DNA from 2 places in the Micromonospora sp. USAFONa4 genome. Region 2 is predicted to be linked to the other one. Evidence: riboswitches for the same ligand, from Rfam matches in the RefSeq annotation. Region 2 holds a riboswitch; the other holds the start of a gene.
The links. Region 2 has a riboswitch for glycine ahead of gcvT (glycine cleavage system aminomethyltransferase GcvT). Riboswitches for the same ligand answer to the same signal wherever they lie in the genome.
Positions count from the first base shown of each region.

Region 1: it holds a riboswitch for glycine, as region 2 does, so the genes downstream of both, gcvP (aminomethyl-transferring glycine dehydrogenase) here and gcvT (glycine cleavage system aminomethyltransferase GcvT) in region 2, are expected to answer to the same signal.

Region 1 covers NZ_CM170072.1:6,967,179-6,971,779, reverse strand. The annotation lists gene AC0OO9_RS30125 (SDR family oxidoreductase) at 1-295, opposite strand, end outside; gene AC0OO9_RS30120 (NAD-dependent protein deacetylase) at 371-1,231, shown strand; glycine riboswitch at 1,338-1,436, shown strand; gene gcvP (aminomethyl-transferring glycine dehydrogenase) at 1,510-4,356, shown strand; gene AC0OO9_RS30110 (DUF5999 family protein) at 4,484-4,601, opposite strand, start outside.
Region 2 covers NZ_CM170072.1:6,767,284-6,771,884, forward strand. The annotation lists gene AC0OO9_RS29205 (FAD/NAD(P)-dependent oxidoreductase) at 1-265, shown strand, start outside; gene AC0OO9_RS29210 (collagenase) at 366-2,912, opposite strand; glycine riboswitch at 3,172-3,264, shown strand; glycine riboswitch at 3,270-3,350, shown strand; gene gcvT (glycine cleavage system aminomethyltransferase GcvT) at 3,403-4,530, shown strand; gene gcvH (glycine cleavage system protein GcvH) at 4,565-4,601, shown strand, end outside.

The DNA.
Region 1 (4,601 bases), 200 kb from region 2:
CGTCGGCGAGCAGGACGGCGCCGGCCCGGTCGACGGTGTCCTTGCGGGCGGCGCCGCTGCCGGGGCCGGCGCCGGCGGCGAAGAGGACGGCGTCGGCGCCGGCGAGGTGGGCGGCGAGTTCGTCGACGCCGACGTGTTCGAGGTCGGCCACGACGGGCTGGGCGCCGGCGGCACGTAGGGCGGCGGCGTGGTCGGGGTTGCGGATCAGCCCGACGGCGGTGTCGCCGCGTCCGGCGAGTTCGCGGTGGGTCAGCTGGGCGATCTTGCCGTGTCCTCCGGCGATGACGACGCGCATACCGCCAACCTAGCCGCCGTCCCGCCACGACGTGGCCGGTCGCCGCAGGGTGGTTGCCTGAGGCAGCATGGACGGGTGACGGAGACGGTCGACGCGCTGGCCGGCCTGGTGGCCGGCGGTGGTGTGGTGGTGTTGAGCGGGGCGGGCCTGTCCACCGAGTCGGGCATCCCGGACTACCGGGGGCCCAGCGGGGCGGCGCGGCGGCACACCCCGATGACGTATCAGGCGTTCACGCGCGACGCGCAGGCGCGGCGGCGCTACTGGGCGCGCAGCCACCTGGGGTGGCGGGTGATCGCGCGGGCGGCCCCGAACGAGGGGCACCGGGCGGTGGCGCGGCTGCAGGCCGGTGGGCTGGTCGAGGGGATCATCACGCAGAACGTGGACGGGCTGCACACCGCCGCGGGCAGTCCGCGGGTGGTGGAGTTGCACGGCCGCCTCGACGAGGTGGTGTGCCTGGGCTGCGGTAACCGGACGTCGCGGGAGGAGTTGGACCGGCGGCTGCGGGAGGCGAACCCGGGCTTCGACGCGCGGGCCGCGGCGGTCAACCCGGACGGTGACGTGGATCTCGCCGAGGACGAGGTGGCCCGGTTCCGTACGGTCGACTGCACGTTCTGCCGGGGCGGCATGCTGAAGCCGGACGTGGTGTTCTTCGGGGAGACGGTGCCGGCGGCCCGGGTGTCGCGTTGTTTCGAGCTGGTGGCGCGGGCGCGGCTGCTGCTGGTGCTGGGTTCGTCGTTGACGGTGATGTCGGGTCGCCGGTTCGTGGTGCGCGCGGCGAAGCTGGGCGTTCCGGTGGTGATCGTCAACCAGGGCCCGACCCGGGGCGACGGGTATGCGGCGTTGACCGTCGACGCGCCGCTGGGGCGGCTGCTGCCGGCGCTGGCGGACCGGACGGCCGGCGACGCCGCCGCGGGGCTGGCGGGCGTCGGCCGGTAGCGGCCCGCCCGGGGGTGCGGGGCCGGGCCGCTCATCGACGGTCGTCGCCGGCGGGGGTACGACCTCCGGTGGGCGGTGCGGCGCTGGTAGCGTTGACCATGCCGGCAGCACCCACGTGGGAGAGACCGCCCAGCAGCATCCCGGGCGGCGCCGAAGGGGCAAATCCTCCCCGGAACCTCTCAGGCAAAAGGACCTCGTGGGCAGGCACTGTGGAGCGCCTCGCGGGCGCGACAGAGGGGGAGGCCGACCTGTCGACCTCGCCCCCGGGAGCGCCGCCCATGACCGCAGAGCAGTTCGCCGCCCGCCACATCGGCCCTGATCCGGACGACGAGCGCCGGATGTTGGAGGCCGTCGGCTACGGCTCGGTCGAAGAGCTGATGGACGCGGCGATTCCCGAGGTGATCCGCTGGCACGGCACCCTGGACCTGCCGGAGCCGGCCAGCGAGCACGACGCCCTCGCGGAGTTGCGGGCCTTGGCGGCCCGCAACACGGTGGCCGTGTCCATGATCGGTCTGGGCTACCACGGCACGCACACCCCGGCGGTGATCCGCCGCAACGTGCTGGAGGACCCGGCCTGGTACACGGCGTACACGCCGTACCAGCCGGAGATCAGCCAGGGGCGGCTGGAGGCGCTGCTGAACTTCCAGACCATGGTCACGGACCTGACGGGGCTGGCCACCGCGAACGCGTCGATGCTCGACGAGGGCACCGCCGCGGCGGAGGCGATGACGCTCGCGCGCCGCGCGTCGAAGAGCAAGAGCCCGGTGTACGTGGTCGACGCCGACACCCTGCCGCAGACCATCGCGGTGATCACCAGCCGGGCCGAGCCTCTCGGCATCGACGTGCGGATCGTCGACACCGGGCGCGACGAGTTGCCGGCGGAGTTCTTCGGGCTGCACCTGCAGTACCCGGGGGCGTCGGGGGCGGTGCGTGACCAGGCGGCTCTGGTCGAGGCGGCGCACGCGGTCGGGGCGTTGGTGACCGTGGCGGCGGACCTGCTGGCGCTGACGCTGCTGCGCGCGCCGGGGGAGATCGGCGCCGACATCGCGGCCGGCACCACCCAGCGTTTCGGCGTGCCGATGGGCTTCGGCGGGCCGCACGCCGGCTACCTGGCGGTGCGGGCGGGGCTGGAGCGGATGCTGCCGGGCCGGCTGGTGGGGGTGTCGCGTGACGCGGACGGCAACCCGGCGTACCGGCTGGCGTTGCAGACCCGGGAGCAGCACATCCGGCGGGAGAAGGCGACCAGCAACATCTGCACCGCGCAGGTGCTGCTGGCGGTGATGGCCGGCATGTACGCCGTCTACCACGGCCCGGACGGGCTGCGGGGCATCGCCCGCCGTACCCATGACATGGCGGTGCGGTTGGCGGCGTCGCTGCGGGGTGTCGACGGCGTCGAGGTGGTGCACGAGACGTTCTTCGACACCGTCCTGGTGCGGGTGCCCGGCGGCGCCGAGGCGGTGGTCGCCGACGCCGCGGCCCGGGGGGTGAACCTGCGGCTGGTCGACGCCGGGCACGTGGGGGTGTCCTGCGACGAGACGACCACCCCCGCGCACCTGCGGAAGGTGTGCGACGCGTTCGGAGCCACCGTGGCCGGGCGGCCGGTGGCGGTGGCGGACGCGCCGGTCACCGGCGCGTTGCCGGCGGCGCTGGCCCGTACGTCGGACTTCCTCACCCACCCGGTGTTCCGCAGTCACCACTCGGAGACGGCGATGCTGCGCTACCTGCGGCGGCTGTCGGACTTCGACTACGCCCTGGACCGGGGGATGATCCCGCTCGGGTCGTGCACGATGAAGCTCAACGCCACCACCGAGATGGAGCCGGTGAGCTGGCCGGAGTTCGCGCACGTGCACCCGTTGGCGCCGGACGCGCAGACCACCGGCTACCGGGAGATGATCTCCCAGTTGGAGGGGTGGCTGGCGGAGGTGACCGGCTACGACGCGGTCAGCGTGCAGCCCAACGCCGGCTCGCAGGGTGAGCTGGCGGGTCTGCTGGCGATCCGGGCCTACCACCGGGACCGGGGCGAGGCGCACCGGGACGTGTGTCTGATCCCGTCGTCGGCGCACGGCACCAACGCCGCCAGCGCGGTGATGGCGGGCATGCGGGTCGTCGTGGTGGGCTGCGACGACGGCGGCAACATCGACCTGGTGGACCTCGACGCGAAGATCGACAAGCATCGGGACGCCCTCGCGGCGATCATGGTGACGTATCCGTCGACGCACGGGGTGTACGAGACGGGCATCGCGTCGCTGTGCGCGAAGGTCCACGACGCCGGTGGTCAGGTGTACGTCGACGGGGCGAACCTCAACGCGCTGGTCGGGTTCGCCAAGCCGGGGAAGTTCGGGGCGGACGTGTCGCACCTGAACCTGCACAAGACGTTCTGCATCCCGCACGGCGGCGGGGGTCCCGGGGTGGGTCCGGTGGCGGTGCGGGCGCACCTGGCGCCGTTCCTGCCGGGTGATCCGCTGGGCGTGCACGTCGACGGCCGGCCGGCGATCTCGGCGGCGCGGTACGGGTCGGCGGGGATCCTGCCGATCCCGTGGGCGTACCTGCGGATGATGGGCGCGGCGGGGCTGGTGCGGGCCACCGGCGTGGCGGTGCTGGCGGCGAACTACGTAGCGGCGCGGCTGCGCGGGCACTTCCCGGTGCTGTACGCGGGCAACAAGGGCCTGGTGGCGCACGAGTGCATCCTGGACCTGCGGCCGTTGACGAAGGCGACCGGGGTGAGCGTGGACGACGTGGCGAAGCGGCTGATCGACTACGGGTTCCACGCGCCGACGATGTCGTTCCCGGTGGCGGGGACGCTGATGGTGGAGCCCACCGAGAGTGAGGACCTGGCCGAGCTGGACCGGTTCTGCGACGCGATGATCGCCATCCGGGCGGAGATAGACCGGGTGGCCTCGGGGGAGTGGCCGGCCGGCGACAACCCTCTCGCCAATGCCCCGCACACCGCGGCGATGGTGTCGGGCGACGGGTGGCCGCACCCGTACGCGCGGTCGGTGGGCGCGTACCCGTCCGGGGTGGACCGGGCCGGGAAGTACTGGCCGCCGGTGCGGCGCATCGACGGCGCGTACGGCGACCGGAACCTGGTGTGTTCCTGCCCGGCGCCGGAGGCGTTCGAGGACTGACGTCGCGTGACGCCGGGGCGGTCGTGGTGCCGCCCCGGCGGGTGCGTCGACCTGGGCGGGGGGTGTCCCGACCGGGGAACCGGCTCAGATCGACGGGTGTAAAAGGCGTGACGCAGCGTGACAGGGGTCAGGCGACGAGGGCGTGTCGGGCGGGGCCGCGGTGGGGGGCGATGCTGCTGCCGTCGGGGAGGAGCTCGCCGGTGTCCTCGAAGACGATGACACCGTTGCAGAGCAGGCTCCAGCCC
Region 2 (4,601 bases):
CACGCTCGTCTGCCGGTGCGAGGAGGTGCCCGCCGGAGCGGTCCGGCGGGCGGTGCGGGAGCTGTCCGCCACCGACGGCCGGGGCGCGAAACTGTTGACCAGGGCCGGCATGGGCTGGTGCCAGGGCCGGGTCTGCGGCTACGCGACCGCCTGCCTGGTGGCGCGCGAGGCGGGCCGGACACCCGGTGCGGCCGACCTGGCCGGCTACGCGTCCCGTCCGTTGGCGCAGCCGGTCACGCTCGGCGAACTCGCCGCCGAGGAGTGAGAGCCACGCGGCGTCGCCGGTCACGTGGTGACCGGCGACGCCTCCTCGGAGCCGGGCCGAGCCCGGCCGCTCGCGCGACCTGCGGGTGTGGCGCGGGTCCTCAGTACTGCGACCGCACGGTGACCCCGCTGAACGCCTGCTTGGCGTGCAGGCTCACGTAGTGGTAGCCGGGAGCCGGGTTGTTGATCGTGATCGTCTCACCGTTGCCGCTGGTGACCGACCGCTGGGTGTACATGCTCGTGGTGGCCCAACTGCGGGGGCTGTAGTAGAGGTCCGCGTCGCCGGTGCCACCGGACGAGGTGATCGTCAGGCTGGCGGTGCCGGCCGGGACCTGGAGGTAGAGGTAGTGCAGGTTCCCCGCGGTGGCCTGGAGGTTGCCACGCTGACAGTTGCGGCCCAGCGTCCGCACGTCGCCGCCGGTGCACTCGGGCAGCGCGGCGGGGTCGCCGGTGACGGTGACGTTCCGGGAGGTCCTGGCGGTGGCGCCCTTGTCGTCGGTGACGGTGAGCGTGACCGTGTACGTGCCGGCGGCGCGGTAGGTCTTCGTGGGGTTGGTCGCCGTCGAGGTGGTGCCGTCGCCGAAGGCCCAGGACCGGGCGGCGATGCTGCCGTCGCCGTCGGTGGACTGGTCGGTGAAGGTGGCGCTCAGCCCGGTGGTGGTGGACGTGAACGCCGCGACCGGGGCCTGGTTCGCGGGCGGGTTGGTGGCGCCGCCGCAGTTGCCGGCCGAGCAGGCGTCCAGCCAGGCGTACCAGTCGGCGTCGTAGCGGCTGCCGATGGTGCCGGTCAACAGCGTGCGGGCGGCGTTCCAGTTGCCCGTGCGGTAGTGCCCGAGCAGCGTGGCGACGTCACTCCGGTGCGACTGGAGCATGTACCGCACCGCCAGGTAGCCCCACCGGTAGACGCGGTTGGTGTCGTGGCTGTACGTGGTGTCGAAGAGCGTACGCAGGGAGTAGGTCTTCTTTCCGGCCTCGGTGATCGCGGCGCCGTAGGTCAGCTCCCGGTACGAGTACGACACGTACTCGGCGAAGCCCTCGATCCACCAGATGGTGGGGGTGGCGATGTTGTCGGTGAAGTCGCCGTACAGGTTGAAGCGGCCGTCGAGGTAGTGGGTGTACTCGTGGTTGAGGTTCCAGATCTCGAAGGTGGGGCGCAGCCACTCCGCCTCGTAGGCGATGAAGCGCGGCTGGTTCCCGGCGGACGCCGGGTCGCCTTCGAGGTACATGCCGCCGTTGTTCGTGTCGATGCCGAACATCGGCCCGCCGTACGTCTGGTAGTCGGCGCTGGAGTCGTAGACCACGACCTCGATTGTCGTGTTGCGGTCGTTCGCGACCGGGCCCTTGTCGGCCGCGACGGAGTGGAAGTAGGCGTCCTGGTTGCGCATGCTCGCACAGGCCCAGTCGAGTTGGGCGGAGGTCATCTGCTGGGCGCGGATGCGGATGGTGCTGCCGCAGGCGAAGGTGACCGGCAGGATCGCCGCGGCCAGCCGCGCCTGGAGGTCGCAGGTGTCGTAGTAGGCGCAGTTCGCCTTGTCGTAGTAGTCGGTCATCTCCGCGACGCCGACCCAGAGGGTGGCGGTGGAGCCGGTCATCGCGCTCAGGTCGAGCAGGCCCCGGGCCAGCGGTCGTACCTTCGACCGCAACGCGGTGTGCTGGAGGAAACGGCCCAGTTCGCGGCCGGCGTTGGAGACCAGGTAGCCCCGGTCGGTGCCGAGCAGGGCTCGTTTGCCGGTGGCGAAGGCGTGCAGCGTGTCCACCACGCTCGGGTCGGCGGTGACGGCGCTGACGAACTCGGGCACCTGGTGGCCCCGGAACAGCACGGTGTAGACGTTGTTGACCGCGTTCAGCATCCACCACGACGAGTCGTACGAGCTGTCGTAGCCGGTCAGCAGCCGCTTCACCACGTACAGGTAGCGGGCGTTCTCCTCGGCGCTGTCGATCAGGGTGACCGCCTCGGCCAGCACCTCGCCGTTGACGTCGTTGACGTCGCCGGAGCGGCTGTTGGCGAAGAACGTGTCCAGGCCGGCGCGGATGGCGGTGCGCAGCGTGGGGCCGTACGAGCCCACGGTGGCGGGGTGGTTCCACTGCACGTAGTACCCGGCCCGCAGGTACAGCACGAGCTGGGCGGTACCCGTGGCGTTGGTGCCGTCGTAGGAGGCGGCGTTGTCCCGCAGCCCGTACGCCACGCTTGTCATCTGCGTCTCGCGGAAGGCCTGGGAGGCGTCGCTTCCGGAGAGGCTGAACAGGGTGTTCACGCAGTCGGTGGTGGACGCCCTGATCTGCTGCACCAGGGCGCTGCCGGTCCGGCTCGTGAAGTCGCCGACCGCGCAGGGAGCGGCGGCCGCCCCGCGCGCCGACGGGGCGTTGCGCCGCCCCGAGTCGTCGGGCCGGTCGTAGTCGCGGCGCAGCTCCGCACGGGACGAGGGAAGCGGGGCCCGCTCGCTCAGCGGCAGCGGCGCCCGCCGGACGTGGGCGTCACCGGCGCCGGAGCCGAGGCCGGCGTCGCTCGGGGCGGCGCCGGTCGGCCTGGGCGGTGGTGCCGCGTGCGCGGCGCCGGAGGAGGTCGCCGGGGTCAGCCCGAGCGCCAGCACCAGTGCGAGCGGGACGGCGGGCCAGCCGCGTCGGTTTCGTGTTCTCGTGGTTCTCACGGGTCGCCTCCTGGCGTACGTGGTCCGGCCTGGTCGCCGGCGGGTGGTGGCGGTGCGGAGTGGCTGCGGCGTCGATTCCCGTCGATCCGGCGGGGTCCGCGCTGCGGGTGGCCAGTACAATGGCACACATCACACATCGTGTAAAGAAATCGTCGATGGTCGATAGGAGTGACGATCTGGCTACGGTGCGTCGCCGTTGACAGCCGCTCGACCGGTCGCCTACGGTCTGCGGGCAACCCACAACTACATAGACGCCGTTCGAACCCGCGCGGGAGAGATCCCGACCGCACGTCGGGGCGCCGAAGGAGCAAACTCCCAAGAAACTCTCAGGCCCCGTTACCGCTCGGGTGAGGCGAACTCTGGAAAGCAGACGATCAGTCGTCTCACCCACGGTGCAAACCGCCGACCGGCGGTGAAGCTCTCAGGTCGATGACAGAGCGGGAGGCAACCGACCGTACGACGCGACCGCGTCGGGACGAGGGAGGCCTCCGTGCATCAGAGTCCGACGACCCTGCTCCACCCACCCCTGCACGCCGTGCACGCCGAACTCGGCGCCCGGTTCACCGGCTTCGCCGGCTGGTCGATGCCGCTGCGCTACGGCAGCGAGACCGCCGAGCACCGCGCGGTACGCGAACGCGCGGGCCTCTTCGACCTCAGCCACATGGGGCAGCTCGAGGTGTCCGGGCCGCACGCCGCCGCGGCGCTGGACCACGCGCTGGTCGGGCACCTGTCGGCGGTGCCGGTCGGCGGTGCCCGCTACACCATGCTCTGCGACGAGATCGGCGGCGTGCTCGACGACCTGGTCGCCTACCGGCTCGCCGCCGACCGGTACCTGCTGGTGACCAACGCCGTCAACACCCGCACCGCGCTGGCCGCGTTGCACCTACGCTGCGCCGGACACGCGGCGACCGTCGCCGACCACACCGCCGAGCGGGCCATCATCGCCGTGCAGGGCCCGCGTGCGGCCGACACGGTGCGGGCCGTGGTCGGCGCGGAGCCGACCCGACTCCGCTACTACACCGCCACCGCCGTGGACCTCGGCGGACGGCCGGCGATCGTCGCCCGCACCGGATACACCGGCGAGGACGGCTTCGAGTTCTTCCTCCGGGCCTCGGACGCCGAAGACGTCTGGCGCGCGCTGCTCGCCGCCGGCGCCGGGCACGGGCTGACGCCGGCCGGGCTGGCCTGCCGGGACACGCTGCGCATCGAGGCCGGGATGCCGCTGTACGGCTGCGAGCTGCACCAGGGCGTCACCCCCTTCGAGGCGGGCCTGGGACGGGTGGTGTCCTTCGCCAAGCCGGGCGACTTCGTCGGCCGGGCCGCGTTGGCCGAGCGCCGGGACGCCGGGGCCACCACCGTCCTCGTGGGACTGACCGGAACCGGGCGACGCGTACCGAGGACCGGCCATCCGGTGGTCGCGCTGACAGACGGCGTACCGGCACGACCCGTCGGCGTGGTCACCAGCGGCGCGCTGTCACCGGCGCTCGACCGGCCCGTTGCGATGGCTCACGTCCACGCCGACGCGATCGAGGCCCGGTCCCGGCTGGGCGTCGTCGTCCGAGGAACCACCGAGCCGGTGCGGACCACCCCGCTGCCGTTCTACCGCCGTCCGCGCTGACGCGCACCGACCCATCTTCCCAGGAGTGACGACCATGGACGTACCCGCGCGTCTGCGCTACAGCCGCAACC